Linked DNA regions of Labrenzia sp. PHM005. The protein of the gene in region 1 binds, or shares a complex with, the protein of each later gene. Links are inferred from orthologs where the notes say so. Each region holds a gene or a part of one and is shown on either strand. Other genes may lie near its edges.

The links.
Region 2: the proteins of FJ695_RS12675 (region 1) and uvrB are in contact, whole or in part, in a crystal structure (PDB 7EGT), measured with the Thermus thermophilus proteins. The link is inferred for Labrenzia sp. PHM005 from one-to-one orthologs. Residues at the interface, in WP_096412145.1 of Thermus thermophilus: His654, Arg656, Phe657, Gln666, Asp668, Glu669, Lys680, Arg681, Leu682, Ser683, Lys685, Tyr686, Ala687; in WP_096411307.1 of Thermus thermophilus: Glu23, Leu25, Arg26, Asp27, Gly28, Glu29, Arg30, Phe31, Arg55, Glu326, Asp327, Phe328, Glu379, Ser382, Gln383, His398, Gly400, Arg401.

The regions. Positions count from the first base shown.
Region 1 is NZ_CP041191.1:2,826,521-2,833,894, reverse strand. The notes cover bases 2,808-5,854. They hold FJ695_RS12675 (ATP-dependent helicase), read right to left. Parts: upstream 5,530-5,854; coding sequence 3,085-5,529; downstream 2,808-3,084. Other genes in these bases: FJ695_RS12670 (bifunctional 2',3'-cyclic-nucleotide 2'-phosphodiesterase/3'-nucleotidase), read right to left, coding at 5,663-5,854; FJ695_RS12680 (tetratricopeptide repeat protein), read left to right, coding at 2,808-3,057. Outside these bases: FJ695_RS12700 (hypothetical protein), read left to right, coding at 1-277; FJ695_RS12695 (MBL fold metallo-hydrolase), read right to left, coding at 493-1,413; FJ695_RS12690 (TetR/AcrR family transcriptional regulator), read left to right, coding at 1,507-2,130; FJ695_RS12685 (hypothetical protein), read right to left, coding at 2,111-2,332; more of FJ695_RS12680, read left to right, coding at 2,479-2,807; more of FJ695_RS12670, read right to left, coding at 5,855-7,374. UniProt on the Escherichia coli protein: A helicase with DNA-dependent ATPase activity. Unwinds DNA duplexes with 3'-5' polarity. Translocates on single-stranded DNA with 3'-5' polarity. Initiates unwinding more efficiently from a nicked substrate than double-stranded DNA.
Region 2 is NZ_CP041191.1:2,632,640-2,640,372, forward strand. What follows is about bases 2,576-5,981. They hold uvrB (excinuclease ABC subunit UvrB), read right to left. Parts: upstream 5,650-5,981; coding sequence 2,776-5,649; downstream 2,576-2,775. Other genes in these bases: FJ695_RS11875 (MarR family winged helix-turn-helix transcriptional regulator), read right to left, coding at 5,749-5,981. Outside these bases: FJ695_RS11855 (trypsin-like serine protease), read right to left, coding at 1-1,138; FJ695_RS11860 (cold-shock protein), read left to right, coding at 1,580-1,789; FJ695_RS11865 (hypothetical protein), read right to left, coding at 1,831-2,121; more of FJ695_RS11875, read right to left, coding at 5,982-6,207; FJ695_RS11880 (alpha/beta fold hydrolase), read left to right, coding at 6,279-7,508. UniProt on the Escherichia coli protein: The UvrABC repair system catalyzes the recognition and processing of DNA lesions. A damage recognition complex composed of 2 UvrA and 2 UvrB subunits scans DNA for abnormalities.

The DNA.
Region 1 (7,374 bases):
GCAGGCAAACTTTGAAACGCTGCTTTCTGATCAAGTGGACGCTGGAACCTTGACCGAAGAACAGGCGGACGAGCTCAGCGCAATGTTCGAAGAGGGAGAGCTAGGCAAACCCAAAGGTCCCGGCGGCCCAGGTGGACTGCAAGGCGGGGAACTGGGATCCCGCGCCGAAGAACTTCTGAGCGCCATCTTGAGTGAACTGCAAAGCCAATCGGCCTACGATGAGAACGGCGAAAACAATTCTGATGTGTCTGCCTTGGTCGCAGATTTCCAAGCCTGATAAACACGCAGAACCATCAACCGGAAAACTGGGTCTCGCCCCACCCCGAATGGAGGCTCAGTCAGGTTTCTTGGTCCCTGTCTGTTTCAGACGGGATTGGAAGGAATTCCTGCCAAAACGCCTACAAGAAACCGGAAGACCGCCAACCTGCATCGGCTGGCGGTCTATTCTTTGAACGGATGTATTCTTATCAAGCTGACTTGAAACCACCCGCATCAGTTGGCGTTATGCACCCAGGGAAATGGGCCCATATAAAGATCCAGCATCAAGCGGTAGGCGTTCATCTCAAGCCATTTATCGTAACCAACCCAATGGGCATATTGCGGCAAGGCGATTTTTTCAGCGATCTCGTAAAATCCGGTACCTTTCTCAAACTTAGCGATAATTGCGCCGCGCAGATCCCGGATATATTGGCGCTCCTCAGACACATGCTGCTTGGTACAGCCTTTGAACGCGGCCTCTCCTGGAAGCTCTGTGTGAGAGCACACAGCGACCTCAAAGTCCAAAGCAAGAATTTCACCCAAACTGCGTTCCCATTCTCCGATATTGAAATCAGGAACGACTGTGAACATCACCCGGTTGGGTGTCACCAGGTCTGCGATAAAAGCAACTTTTTTCTCAGGCACAACAAAGACCGTCATGCCAAGGCCATGGTTGAGCCCCAGGTAGTGCATTTCTACGGTAAAGTCGCCAAAATCGTAGTCTTTTCTTGATCCAGACCAAATCGTTGATCCTGCAACAGTGTCTGGCCGGGGGTGCGCGGCAACCCATTGTGCTGCGAGTTCATGCATGACTGTTTCGGCGCCCTCATCCAAAAAAGATTGGCCGCCGCCAGCGTGATCCCAATGATTGTGTGTTTGGAAAGCGTGGGTAATTTTCTTGTCGGTGAACGACCGGACCGCCCTAATCAACTTTTTTGAATGATCCGGATTAAACGTCTCAAATACAACGACGTTTTTCTCACCAATAACAAACATTGAATGGGTCCCTCCGCCAGAGGTGAACCCGAAGACATCCTCTCCGATCTTGTAAACTTGGTCGGTCGGCACATGATTTTCCGAAGCGGCGGCGACACCGCCTGCAAGAGTTAATAGCAGAAGGGAAAATGCCAGAAGCATTTTTGAAACGCGGAACATTTCGAACTCCGATTGATTGCACAGAAGCGATTGTTGATAGTTATATCTATACCGCTTGGTATTTAATACCGACCGGTATATATGACATCAATCATGAGCAGCAAAAAAAGTGATAAACGGGGACGCCCGCGCAGTTTTGATCCAGACAAAATCCTGGATAAGGCGTTGATTCTATTTAGACAGAACGGATATCTTGGAACGTCCTATTCTGATTTATACGCGGCAACTGGCCTGACAAAACCAAGCCTCTACGCAGCGTTTGGCAACAAGGAAGATACGTTTCTGGCGGCCCTTGACCGCTACATCGCGACAAGTATCCGGCCAGGCGAGGACATTCTCGCCAACGAAAAAGACCCGCGGGAAGCGGTACAGAAACTGCTTGTTGCGATTGTGCAGGGCCTTACGGCCAAAGGAACACCGCCTGGGTGCATGATCGCTGCGAACGCCGCCTGTGCAGACGCCGCGGATGTCCCCGATGCGATCCGAACAGCGCTAAGCTCCGCTGGGAAAATCACCCCGAACGCAATCCGTGCCAGACTTAAATCAGCACGGACTGAACAACTGCCCCCCTATTTGAATGCGGATCAACTGGCAGATTATTTCGATATGGTGGTGGCCGGATTGTCCGCCTTGGCAAAACAAGGAGCACCGGCAAGTCAGTTGCTCAGCGCGGTCGAAACCGCGATGTCTTTTTGGGTCAGTAGCACCAATACCTAAGGGCAGGAACAGCACGATCATTTAGACGTGTGTCTAAAACCCTGCGCTTCTCAACATAACAGTCGATGACGTTCTTCTGGCCAGCTTTCCCAAATTCGATGGTCAGCGTGTCGCCATCCTCTCCCAAAACGCAATCAAGAGTTTTTGAAATCCGCTTGGTTTTGACCTCTTCCGCGGTGATCTTGACCGGTATCGGTTTCATGCGCATGGCACTCTGGATCGGTTGCGTCCGAAAACCTGCGGAATAACCGCAGGGCCTTATGTTGGCTGGCAGATCATCACACAAAGGGCTGGGCAAAGCGCGGCAATGCTCCATTTCTGGTAATATAAAGCTACGGGAGCGGGCAAATGATCCATCAGTCTGAGATCACTTCGAGACAGTTCGTCACCCAATTGGCCTGGATCGTGTTGGCCTGTGCCGTGTTGTTTTCCGCACATGCGTTGGCGGACGAAGGCCGGGACCAGCTCTTTGATGCGCTGAAAAACGCGTCAACTGAAGAAGAGGCCCGTGCGATAGAAGATCAGATCTGGGAATCGTGGATGGCCGACGCCCCCGACATGCATATTCGCCTGAAGATCGAAACGGCGATGCAACGTCGTCATGTCTATGATCTGGAAGGCGCGGAAACAATCTTAGATGAGGTTGTCGAAGCCGCTCCGGACTATTCGGAGGGCTGGAACCAGCGCGCCTTCATCTATTTTTTGCAAGGAAATTATGAAGCCAGTCTGGCCGACATCAAAAAAACCCTGGCGCTGGAGCCCCGGCACTTCGGCGCCCTTTCCGGCAAGGCGATGATTTACATGACCCAGGGGCGCACAAAACTCGGACAGGAGATTTTGAAGGAAGCGGTCGAAATTCATCCCTTTTTAAAAGAACGCGGCATGCTTTTGCCCGAAAACCGTCCGGCAAAGAGTGTCGACCTGTGAGTTCTGCCAGACCGGCAAGTGAAACACTCAATGGCGCTCAACGAAACTGTCGATCACCTTCTTCTGGCCCGCCTTTTCGAAGTCGATGGTCAGCTTGTTGCCCTCGATCGATTTGATCGCACCATAACCGAACTTGATGTGAAACACCCGTTCGCCGATGGAATAGTCTGACGGTGTTTCGCTGACGGACTTGGCAACCAGCTCGCCCTCAATCGTCAAAGGCCCTTGGCGTTTTTGCCGTGCGGATTGATACCCACGCCCGCCGCTATCTGAAAACCCGCCGGAGGCTTGAGACGCGCGCTGCGCCCGTCTCCAGCCCGGCGTCGAATAGCTGCCGCTTTCAAACGTGTCGTGACTGTCGAACCGCGAAGGACCATATCCGCCTCCGCCGTAGCCGCCATAATTGGACGAGGCTTCAGCGATCTCGACATGCTCTGGCGGGAGTTCATCCAGGAACCGTGATGGCACGCTCGATTGCCATTGCCCGTGAATGCGCCGGTTGGAGGCAAAATAGAGTTTGGCCCGCTTTTTCGCCCGCGTGATGCCGACATAGGCCAACCGCCGCTCTTCTTCGAGGCCCGCCCGGCCGCTTTCATCCAATGCACGCTGGTGCGGGAACAAACCTTCTTCCCAGCCTGGCAGGAAGACCGTATCGAACTCCAGCCCCTTGGCCGAATGCAACGTCATGATGGAAACGGCGTCAGAAGCGTCGGCACTATCCCGATCCATCACAAGGGAAATGTGCTCCAGGAACCCGGCCAGTGACTCGAACTCTTCCATAGAGCGGATGAGTTCTTTCAAGTTGTCCAACCGCCCGGGCGCGTCCGCGGAGCGGTCCTGGCGCCACATCTCCGTGTAGCCGCTTTCATCCAGAATGACCTCGGCCAGATCGGTGTGTTTCATGGTGTCGAGCTGGCGCCGCCAGCGCTCGAAATTGTCCAAGACAGTCTTGAGGGAGTTCCGCGGTTTAGGCTTGAGCTCCTCGGTGTCGATCAGCTGGCTGGCGGCCTGCATCAGCGGAATGCGCTCGGCCCGCGCAAGACCATGCACCAATTTCAAGGTGGCATCACCCAAACCGCGCTTGGGTGTGTTGACGATCCGCTCGAACGCCAAATCATCGGCCGGCTGCGCAACACAGCGCAAGTACGCCATGGCATCCCGGATTTCCATGCGCTCATAAAACCGCGGCCCGCCGATCACGCGGTAGTTCAAGCCAAGGGTAATGAAGCGCTCTTCAAACTCGCGCATTTGGAAGGACGCGCGCACCAGAACCGCCATCTCATTGAGGCTGTGCCCTTTGGATTGCAGCGCCTCGATTTCATCGCCAATTGTCCGGGCTTCTTCTTCTGAATCCCAAACGGACGCAACTGAAACCAGATCATGGTCCGGTTCATGAAAGTCGGTGAACAGCGTTTTGCCCAGACGGCCCTCGTTGAACGAAATCAAGTGGGAAGCTGCGGCCAGAATGTGGCTGGTGGAGCGGTAATTGCGCTCCAGGCGGATGACCGTTGCGCCCTTAAAGTCATGTTCAAAGCGCAGGATGTTGTCGACTTCCGCCCCGCGCCAGCCGTAGATCGACTGATCGTCATCGCCAACACAGCAGACATTTGGATTGCCCTGCGCCAGCAATCGCAGCCACAGATACTGGGCAATGTTGGTATCCTGATACTCGTCCACCAGCATATAGCGGAAGCGGCTTTGATATTCGGTCAAGACATCCGGGCGTGTCTTGAAGAGCGTGATCACGTGCAGCAGCAAATCGCCAAAATCGGCTGCATTCAGGATCGATAGGCGCTCCTGATACTCTTCATAGATCCGCCGTCCCCGGCCATTGGCAAAGGCCCGCGCTTCGCCTTCTGGCACCTGATCCGGCGTTAAAGCTCTGTTTTTCCAACCGTCCAGCATGCCGGCGAAGGCTTTGGCGGTCCAGCGCTTGTCATCCACCCCTTCGGCTTGAAGGATCTGTTTGATCAGCCGGATCTGATCATCTGTATCGAGGATCGAAAAGCTGGATTTCAAACCGACCAGCTCGGCGTGTTTGCGCAGAATTTTGACACAGATGGAGTGGAACGTGCCGAGCCAGGACATGCCTTCCACATTGCCGCCGACAAAGGTGGCAATGCGTTCCTTCATTTCCCGCGCGGCCTTGTTGGTGAAGGTCACAGCCAGAATTTCGGACGGCCGCGCAAGGCCGGAGGCCAGAATATGGGCAATCCGTGTGGTCAGAACCCGGGTTTTGCCGGTGCCCGCCCCTGCCAGCACCAGGACCGGGCCTTGGGTGGTTTCCACCGCCAGCTTTTGTTCCGGATTGAGGCCGGTCAGATAGTCCGGCGCCCGCCGGGCCGCCATGGCCCGTGCCGCGATCCCGCCCCCTGGAGAAGGAGGCGCAGGTGTAGGGGGGGCATCCGCCCGCGTCCCGATGGGCTGAAAAGGATCGTCAAAAGGATCGTCATACCCGTCCGGGTCGGTCATGGTTTACTGGTCCGGTTGTCTCAAGCGCTGTGGAGAACAATATAGCAACAAATGCGGCGCTGGCGAGACAGGACCTAAGGAAATGGTGGGGACAAAAGCCCCCGCCAGTGGCGGGGGCAGATGTTTTTCCTAATTAAAGCGTGATGCGGTAGCGGGCGAAGCCGTCGGCGCCGTCACCGGCCGGTTCAATCGCAACGCCCTCAACAGAGGCCGCGTGCTCCTTGCCACCCGGCCCTGTGTCGAACAAAACACTGGTGCCCGGCATGGCTTTAAAGGTCCAATTGGCATCGGCGGAGGGATTGATGGTGCCTTCCTGAACGATGTAGCGCACCAGAACGTCCCGGTTGGTATCCGGCGCCACCAGAATGACAACACTGTCATCAACGCCCGGGAAGTTGCCGCCGCCGCCAGCGCGGTAATTGTTGGTGGCAACCACAAACTTCGCCTCCGGATCAATCGGAGCACCGTTAAACTGAAGATCCACAATGCGGCTGGCATCTGGATTGATCAGCTCGCCTTTCGGGCCGTATTTCGACGGCTGGCTGAGATCGATCTGATAGGTGACCCCGTCAATGATGTCGAAGTTGTAGCTCGGGAACTGCGGATCAAGCAGCATCTGATCGGGTTTGCCTGGTTCGATCTGCTGGAAGATGCCCGCTGACCGCTCCAACCATTCTTTGACTGTCGCGCCAGTGATGGCAACGGCCCTTGCGGTGTTCGGATAGAGGTAAAGATCGGCGACATTCTTGATCGCCACATCGCCGACCGGAACATCGGTGTAATAGTCCGGACCACCCCGTCCGCCGGCCTTGAAGGGCGCTGCTGCCGACAGGATCGGCAGGCCTTCCCATTCCGTGCCCTTCAGCATTTCACCGACATACCAGAGCTGCGACTTGGAGACGATCTGAACGCTGGGGTCATCGGCCACAAGTGCAAAATAGGAGTGCAGTGGCGCCGAGGTCTTACCGACCGCGCGGCGCACATAGGCAAGCGTTGCCTCGTGCTCTTCCTTCACAGAATCGATAACGTCCTGCTGGCTCTCAGTCAGCGGGATTTTCTTGCGGCCGTCCTTCTTGTAGATCGACCGCGCTTCTGTGGTGAAGTTGGCCACACGCCAGCCGGCCCCTTCGCGCTCCAGCATCAGATCGATCACGCCCAGATGCGAGCCCCAGAACCCGCCCATCGCGGCCGGTTTGCCGAAGAGCGTGCCTTTTTCGCTATCGACTTCCGGAATGCCTTCATAGGCCGGGCCCGGGAACACCAGGTGGTGGTGACCGGTGAAGACCGCATCGATGCCGTCAACGGCTGCCAGATGCAGCGAGGCGTTTTCCATGCCGTCAGTGTAGCTGCCGCCATCAATGCCGGAATGCGACAAGGCCACAACGATGTCGCAGCCTTGTTCGCGCATTTCCGGAACGAAGGCCTTTGCGGAACTCACGATATCCCTCGCATTGACCTTGCCGTCCAGGTGCCTGCGGTCCCAGTTCATGATTTGCGGCGGCACAAAGCCGATGAAGCCGATCTTGATTGGATGGCTGGTGCCCGCACCGTCCATTACCGTTTTTTCGACAATGACATAGGGCTTCAGCATCAGCTTGTCGTCGCGCGGGTTCGATGCCAGAGCGCCATGGGCAACGTTCGCACAAACAATTGGGAAATTGGCGCCTGCCAGCGCTTTGGTCAGGAAATCGAGCCCGTAATTGAATTCGTGATTGCCAAGCGTGCCGGCATCATAGCCCAGTACATTCATGCCCTTGAGCACCGGATGGATGTCCCCTTCCTTCAGGCCGCGCTCATAGGCAATGAAATCGCCCATCGGGTTGCCCTGCAGAAAATCGCCGTTGT
Region 2 (7,733 bases), 190 kb from region 1 along the record:
CAACGTAATACGCGATACCTTCATAGGTCAGGGAACCGACCGTCTGGATGCTGTCTCTTTCAGATTCTGAGGCTGTATAAAAGTGTGTGCCGGTTGAACTGTTGTAGAAGCGGTAGAGGGCCACACTGGTGCCGCTGACCTCACTTGCATACCCTTGATAGGCAATGCCTTCGTAGATGAAATCCGGGAGATTGTTGGTGACGTGCGCCCGTTCGTCTTCGCTGGCCGTGTAGAAATGAGTGCCCGTCGACGTGTTGTAAAGCCGGTAAATGTTGATCAGGCTAGATGGGTTGGTTGCCGCGTCGGCCGCAGCAAAGGCAACCCCTTCATAAGACATGGAGGAGGCCGCCGCGATGATCGTATCGCGCTCCGTCGTGTCGCCGGTGTAAAAATGCGTGCCGGTGAGCGTGTTGAAAAAGCGGAAGATGGCGTTTGCGGAGGCATCGATCACCGGCGGGTTGGCCGTCTCGATATAACTGTCGTTGCTGGCCATGGTGGAAGTCAGCCAGGCTTCATGGGCAGTGACCGAAGCCGCCGCGGCGCTGGTTGAGACGACCCCGACAACGCTGACATTGTCACCACTGCCGGTGAAGATCGGACCGCCGCTGTTCCCGGAATTGATTTCCAGATTGCGGGTATCGACGTAATTGTCGATCAGATCCTTGGAAGCAAAGGCGCTGTCATAGGTCAGGTTGTTGTTATAGGCGCCTGGAAAACCCAGCACACCGACGGTTCCGGAGGTGAAGCTGTAGTTGATGCCAAACCAGCCATAAGTATCGCCAACCGCTTCACTGAGCGACAGCAGGGCGATATCGCGTTCCGCCCCGCCGAGGCTGAAGGCGCGGTTGTCGCCGCTGTAAATCAGCCCGTCATTGTCCGGGTCGAAATCATCGTAATAGCTTTGATTGGCCGGGGTGTAATAGGTCGGGTTGCTCTCATCCGGGTCATAAGAGAAATAGATTTTGATCTCGTCGGCCAGGCCGCCCAACTCAGCGGCGTAGATGGCATGGCTGGCTGTGAGCACATCATTGCGGCCAACAAGCACGCCGGAGCTGACATAAGACTGACGGCCCCAGGTCGATACGATATAGGCAACCGCTTGACCGGGAAAACTGTCGTCGTTCGCTTCTGTTGACATGCTTTTTCGTCTGCCTTCGGCTGCCTTGCTTTTTGTCTGCTCAGTAATCTAAACCGGCAGCGGCCCTTTTCTTCCCGGACCGCGCATCTTTATCCGCGAGGCCAATCGGTCTTTACCTGATAATGGATGGATCGTTAAATATTGCTGTAACTGAAATCACAGGATTTACACACTTGAAGGCCTTGTTGCCTGCAAAGTCTCTTGCTGCACTGGTATCACAGCTGCCGGGCTTAATTGTGGCTATCAGGTGCCGCACAGAAAATAGTCTTTAATAAACCGCAATTGTCCGCTATCACGGTCAAATCGATATTGCTTGACGAACTTTGTACGCGTGTGGATTTCCATGCTCAGAACGATCTTCCCTCTCAACGTCGACTACGCGCGCCGGGCTGCATAACGCAGGACGGACATCTTCTTATGACCGATTGAAAGGACATCGTAATGGCCATCGGTACAGTTAAATTCTTCAACACCACCAAAGGCTTCGGCTTCATTCAGCCGGAAGATGGCGGCAACGACGTGTTCGTGCACATCTCCGCTGTTGAGCGCTCTGGCATGACAACTTTGAACGAAGGCCAGAAGGTCAGCTTTGAAGTTGTTCAGGACCGCCGCTCCGGCAAGTCCGCTGCTGACAACCTTTCTGCAGTCTAAGGCTTTTTCTGGACTGCAGATCACCGGACAGGGATCCAGGTTCAGAAAACCGCTTCGAAAAGCCGGGCCACGCGCCCGGCTTTTTTGTTTTTCAGACTTTCCTGTTGCTTCACTACGGGAAAGGCATGAGGTCTTTCTAATTCCTCTGACTTTTCATTCCAGCGAAAGCTGGGATCGAGTAATCTGAGAGACCCGTCGTGTACCAAGGACCAGCTGGTGTTCATGCCCGCGAATGCGGGTGCTAGGGCGATAAGACGTGAGTTTGGTTTTGCCTCGCCAGCCTTGAACAGCACAAAACCCGCCGCGAGGAAATCCTCCGGCGTTTTGCTCAAATCTCTTCCCTGAGCCACAGGAGTGGCGGGGCGCGCCGGGCCTTGCCTGCGCATCAGTTGAATAAATGAGTCTTCGGCAAAGCTTGACTGCCCCGCCCGGGCTGTTTGGTGCGCGCCGTGGCACAGCACCGGCCAGACTCGAAGTGCGGGGTGTCAATCCGCCCTCCGCAGCACGCCCAGCCGGCCGCTACTCGGTGTTGCCGCTGCAGGGTCACCGCCGTCCATTATCGCGCCGGACCCCGGTCCGGTTCGTTACACCGGCCCGTCAGCCCCGCCCGATCCGCTCCCTCCCGGGGGACGGTCCCCCAAAAAGCCCGTGTGAGCGGATACGCAGATCATCATACGGCAGGGGCATGGGGGCGTGGATAAGATTTCTTTGTGTCAGGAGGTTCCAACCGTGCCGTCCCGGATTTGATCCGGGATCTGTTACACTGTTTTTGGTCCCGGCTCAGAGGCCGGGACGGCTTAGGGAACGCAGCCACTGCGCGCTCACTGAGCGTCATCCCCGCCTTGTGCGGGGATCCAATCCACCGTTCAGCATCGGTCCGATGGGTGTATTCATTGAAACGCGGCCCAATAAACCTCTGCCCATTCCCGAGATTTCGGGAATCAATGGATCCCCGCACAAGGCGGGGATGACATCTGGGGGAGGGGTTATTGCCCCGGCCGTCCGCTCTTCTTCGGCCGACCGCGCCGCTTTTTCTCGTCCACAGGATCCTCGTAAGATCCGGCGCCGATCTTGCCGCGCGGGGAAAGATGAGGCGCATCGTCTGCCTGGACGACGGGTGCCGGTTTTTGCGGCAGCGGGCCTTTTGTCAGTGGGACTTCCGTGCGCCCAACGGTCATTTCATCGAGGCTCGGCTTATGAACCTTTGATTTGGCCTTGGCTGCTCTATCTTTCGCCGTTTCCTTCTTCTTGCCGCTCGCGCCTTCCTTGGTGCCGCCGGCGCCGAATTTCTTGTCGCCCTTGTAACCGCCGGTTTTCTGGTCGACGGCAGATTGCCGGGCCATGGCGTCGTCGGCAACGGCCAGTTCGGTTTCCTGCAGGCGTTTGATTTCGTCGCGCAGGCGGGCGGCGGTCTCGAAGTCGAGATCGGCGGCGGCGTCGCGCATCTGTTTTTCCAGATCGGAAATGTGAGCCTGCAGATTGTGGCCGACCAGTGCCCCTTCCTCGGCAAAACCGGCATCGACCGTGACGTGGTCCTGCTCGTAGACCGATTCCAGAATGTCGCCGATGGAGCGGCGGACGCTTTCCGGCGTGATGCCGTGTTCGGCGTTGTAGGCTATCTGTTTGTCGCGGCGGCGGTTGGTTTCGGCAATTGCCCGCTCCATGGAGCCGGTCATATTGTCGGCATAAAGGATCACCTTGCCGTCGACATTCCGGGCTGCGCGGCCAATGGTCTGGATCAGCGAGGTTTCGGAGCGCAGAAAACCTTCCTTGTCCGCATCCAGGATCGCGACCAGCGCACATTCGGGAATGTCGAGGCCCTCGCGCAGCAAGTTGATGCCAACCAGCACGTCGAAGGCGCCGAGGCGCAGATCCCTCAGGATCTCGATGCGTTCCAGCGTGTCGATGTCGGAGTGCATGTAGCGCACGCGCACGCCGTTTTCGTGCAGATATTCGGTCAGATCCTCGGCCATCCGCTTGGTCAAGGTGGTGACCAGCGTGCGGTAGCCTTTCTGGGCGGTCTCCCGGACTTCCCCCAGAAGATCATCGACCTGGGATGTCGCCGGGCGGATTTCCACTGGCGGGTCGATCAGGCCGGTCGGGCGGATCACCTGTTCGGCAAACACGCCGCCGGCCTCCTCCATTTCCCAGCTGCCGGGGGTGGCCGAGACCGCAATCGATTGCGGCCGCATGGCATTCCATTCCTCAAAGCGCAGTGGACGGTTGTCCATGCAGCTCGGGAGTCTGAAGCCGTACTCTGCCAGTGTCGCCTTGCGGCGGAAGTCGCCCCGGTACATGGCGCCGATCTGAGGAATGGTGACATGGCTCTCGTCGGCAAAAACGATGGCATTGTCCGGCAGATACTCAAACAGAGTGGGCGGCGGCTCGCCCGGCTTGCGGCCGGTCAGATAGCGCGAGTAGTTCTCGATACCGGCACAGGACCCGGTCGCCTCCAGCATTTCCAGGTCGAACATGGTGCGCTGTTCCAGCCGCTGGGCTTCCAGCAGGCGGCCGTGGGCGTTCAATTCCTCCAGCCGGTGTTTCAGCTCTTCCTTGATCGACTTTGTCGCCTGGTTCAGCGTCGGCTTGGGCGTCACATAGTGCGAGTTGGCGTAGATCTTGACGCTTTTCAGTTCGCCGGATTTCTGGCCGGTGAGGGGATCGAATTCGGTGATTTGCTCGATCTCGTCGCCGAACAGGGAGATCCGCCAGGCGCGGTCCTCATAGTGGGCCGGAAACAGCTCAATCGTATCCCCGCGGACGCGGAAGGTGCCGCGCTGGAAGGCGGCGTCGTTGCGCTTGTACTGCAGGGCGACCAGATCAGCGATCAGCTGGCGCTGGTCGATCTGCTCACCCACCTCAATCGCGAAGGTCATCGCCGTATAGGTTTCGACCGACCCGATACCGTAGATGCAGGACACCGAGGCGACGATGATGACGTCGTCGCGCTCCAAAAGGGCGCGGGTGGCCGAGTGGCGCATCCGGTCAATCTGTTCGTTGATCGAGGATTCCTTCTCGATATAGGTGTCCGTGCGCGGGACGTAGGCTTCCGGCTGGTAGTAGTCGTAGTAGGAAACGAAATATTCGACTGCGTTGTCCGGAAAGAAGCTTTTGAACTCGCCGTAAAGCTGGGCCGCCAGTGTCTTGTTGGGCGCCAGGATCAACGCCGGGCGCTGGGTGCGGGAGATCACCTGCGCCATCGTATAAGTCTTGCCCGAACCGGTGACACCGAGCAGCACCTGGGTCTGGTCGCCGGTGTTCATGCCTTCGACGAGATCGGCAATGGCGGTCGGCTGGTCGCCCTTGGGCTCATACTCGGAGGCGAGCACGATCTCGACGCCGCCTTCGGATTTCGGCGGGCGTTCGGGCCGGTGCGGCACCCATTCCGCGCCGTTCTTGTGGAGCGGATTGCCGCTTTCGATCAACGCCGACAGGGCTTCCACGGTGGCCGTTGCGCCTTGATTTCCGCCGAGTTCACCATAGCGGCCGTCGGCGGCGGATTTCTTTTTGTTGTCCTTCTTGTGCTGTTTGAGCTTTGCTTCAAGCGCCTCGGCCTCTTCCAGGCTCATGTCCAGCCCGGCGACCGGGTTCAACCCGCCGGCCGCCCGTTCGCGCGCACTCTCGGCCTTGCCGATGGAGGTGCCGCGGGCGGATTTGGTGGGCTTTTCTTTTTTGGAAGCTGCCTTTTTTACTGCGGCCTTTTTGGGCGCAGGTTTCTCCGCTTCTTCCGAAATCTCGGCGGCCCAATCGGAAATCGAGCCTGATAGAGGCGTGCCAGACAGGGGCTTCTGCGGGGCTTCGCCGAAGCCGTCGGGCGCGTTGGGATCGTCTGCGGAGGTTTTCGGGGGGCGCTTGCTCATGGGCCTCAATATGGTCCGAGTCCGCGCGCGAGAAAACCCCTCCGTTGCGGCTTTGTTCCAGTTTCTCAGACTTCTTGCCAGTCTCCTGACAATAGGCTGTCAGGAGAAGGGGACTTCGTTGAGTTCCTGTAAAAGGCCCCGGAGCGTTTCAAGTTTCTCCCGGCCGAGTTTTTCAGCGAGTTCTTGTTCCATCTCTGCAACCAGCGCCTGGGCTTTTTTTCGCGCTTCCAATCCCTTTTCGGTGGGAACCGGCATCTTGTCCCGCAAGTTTCCGGGGACGGGGTCGAGCCGGAGGGCGCCGGCTTCGACCAGCCGGTGGACTGCCGAGTGGATCGACTGGCGGGTAACGCCCCGGTCGCGGGCCAGTTCTGACACCGTACGTGGGTGGCGGCAGATGGTCATGAACAGGTTGGCATCGGCCGGTCGAACCACATCGAGCCCAGTGCCTTTGCGTAGTTCGATCATGCGCTTATCCAATTTCTGCCAGGTGTCCTGCAACAGACCGCGGATCGTTGGGCGTGCCGAGTTCGAGTGTTTTTTGTCAGTCGAGGTTGACATTGTGTCCTGTATAGCTACGTATATCGTCAGTCTGGACTGACAATTTTGCTCGCGTTATAGAAGGACATAGCATGTGCCGAACAATATTCTTAGCTGCTTGTATCGCCGCAGGACTTGCATTTACAGGACCGGCGCCGGCTCAGGAGCTTGATGGTAACCAGTTCAGGGCTCCCAGCGAAGGTTCCTGGTATCACCCGATCGACCCGGAGACCTGGCTTCACGTTGGCGGACGACCGCAAGAAATTGCAGCCGCACTGACACGCATCAAAGAGACAGCGCCTAGCGACACACTTCCCGATGATCCGTCGCGCCGTGGGGCCGGAAGCTGGATCGAAACCTGGACCGAGTTGGGCAAAACGGCATTGGCAGAGGCTGATGACTTGAACGATGACGACAAACCGGAGGCGGCCGCCAGCCGCTACCGTGATGCATTCAGCTATTTTCTGCGGGCGTCATCGCCACACACGAATGACCCGGAACAGCGTTCGGCTTTGTCCCAGGCTTGGCAAGCCTATGAAAAGGCAGGACAGTTTTTGCCTGTACCAATCCGAAAACTGGATATTCCGTTTGATGGCGAGGAATTTTCCACTTGGTTGCATCTTCCCAAAGGCGACGGTCCGTTTCCTGTGGTGATCGTTTCCATGGGGTCGGATGTAACGAAAGAGGAGCTTCTGCCATATTTCATCAAACAGCTGGCGGTTCGGAAAATCGCTATGCTTAGTCTCGATATGCCGGGGAATGGAGGCTCTACGGCCTATTCTTTTTCACCGGATCTGGACAAGTTGCACGCTGCTGCAGCTCTCCATCTTAAAACGCTGCCCGAGATCGATGGCCGAAACATCTTTGTTCAAGGCGCCAGCTTTGGCGGGACGCCAGCAGCACGGGCGTGGGCTGCCCGGCCGGATCTTGACCTGGCCGGTGTCATTTACATGTGCGGCCCGCTGCACCGGCCTTTTATGGCTCCGCCGGATGCCTACAGCCAGTTTCCGGCCTTTACGATGGATGGTGTTCGTGCCCGGCTAGGTCTCGATATCGATGCAAGCTTCAAAGAAATGTCGGTGGGTCTCCGTCCCTTGTCATTAAAAAGCCAAGGGCTGTTTGAGGGGCCGCAAATTGATACTCCGCTTCTCGCAATTCTGACAAACAGGGATCCAGTGGCGCCGTTGGGCGACGTTCAGTCGCTGATGGCTCGTGGCACGGATGTCACCCTGCATGTGACTGACGAGCCGGGCCATTGTCCTCAACGGGACCCACGGGAGGCGATCGCCGCAAGCTGGATTACTGGAAAAATCCGCGACTAGGACAGTAGAAGAACTGTCAAGGCAGGCCGGTGTTTCACCACCTGCCTTGCTTTTCTGATGCTTAGTCAGGCAAGCGGTTGCTGAGATGGCGACAACAGGCTCGATCGCTAATGATTTGTGCAAGTGGTCGGGCGATGTAGACGCCATCCCGGGGGAGGCTGCGCATGGCCAGCAACATTATGTCTGTCAGCGAGCGGGTTTCAGGTTGCGATATTGTTCCTGTTT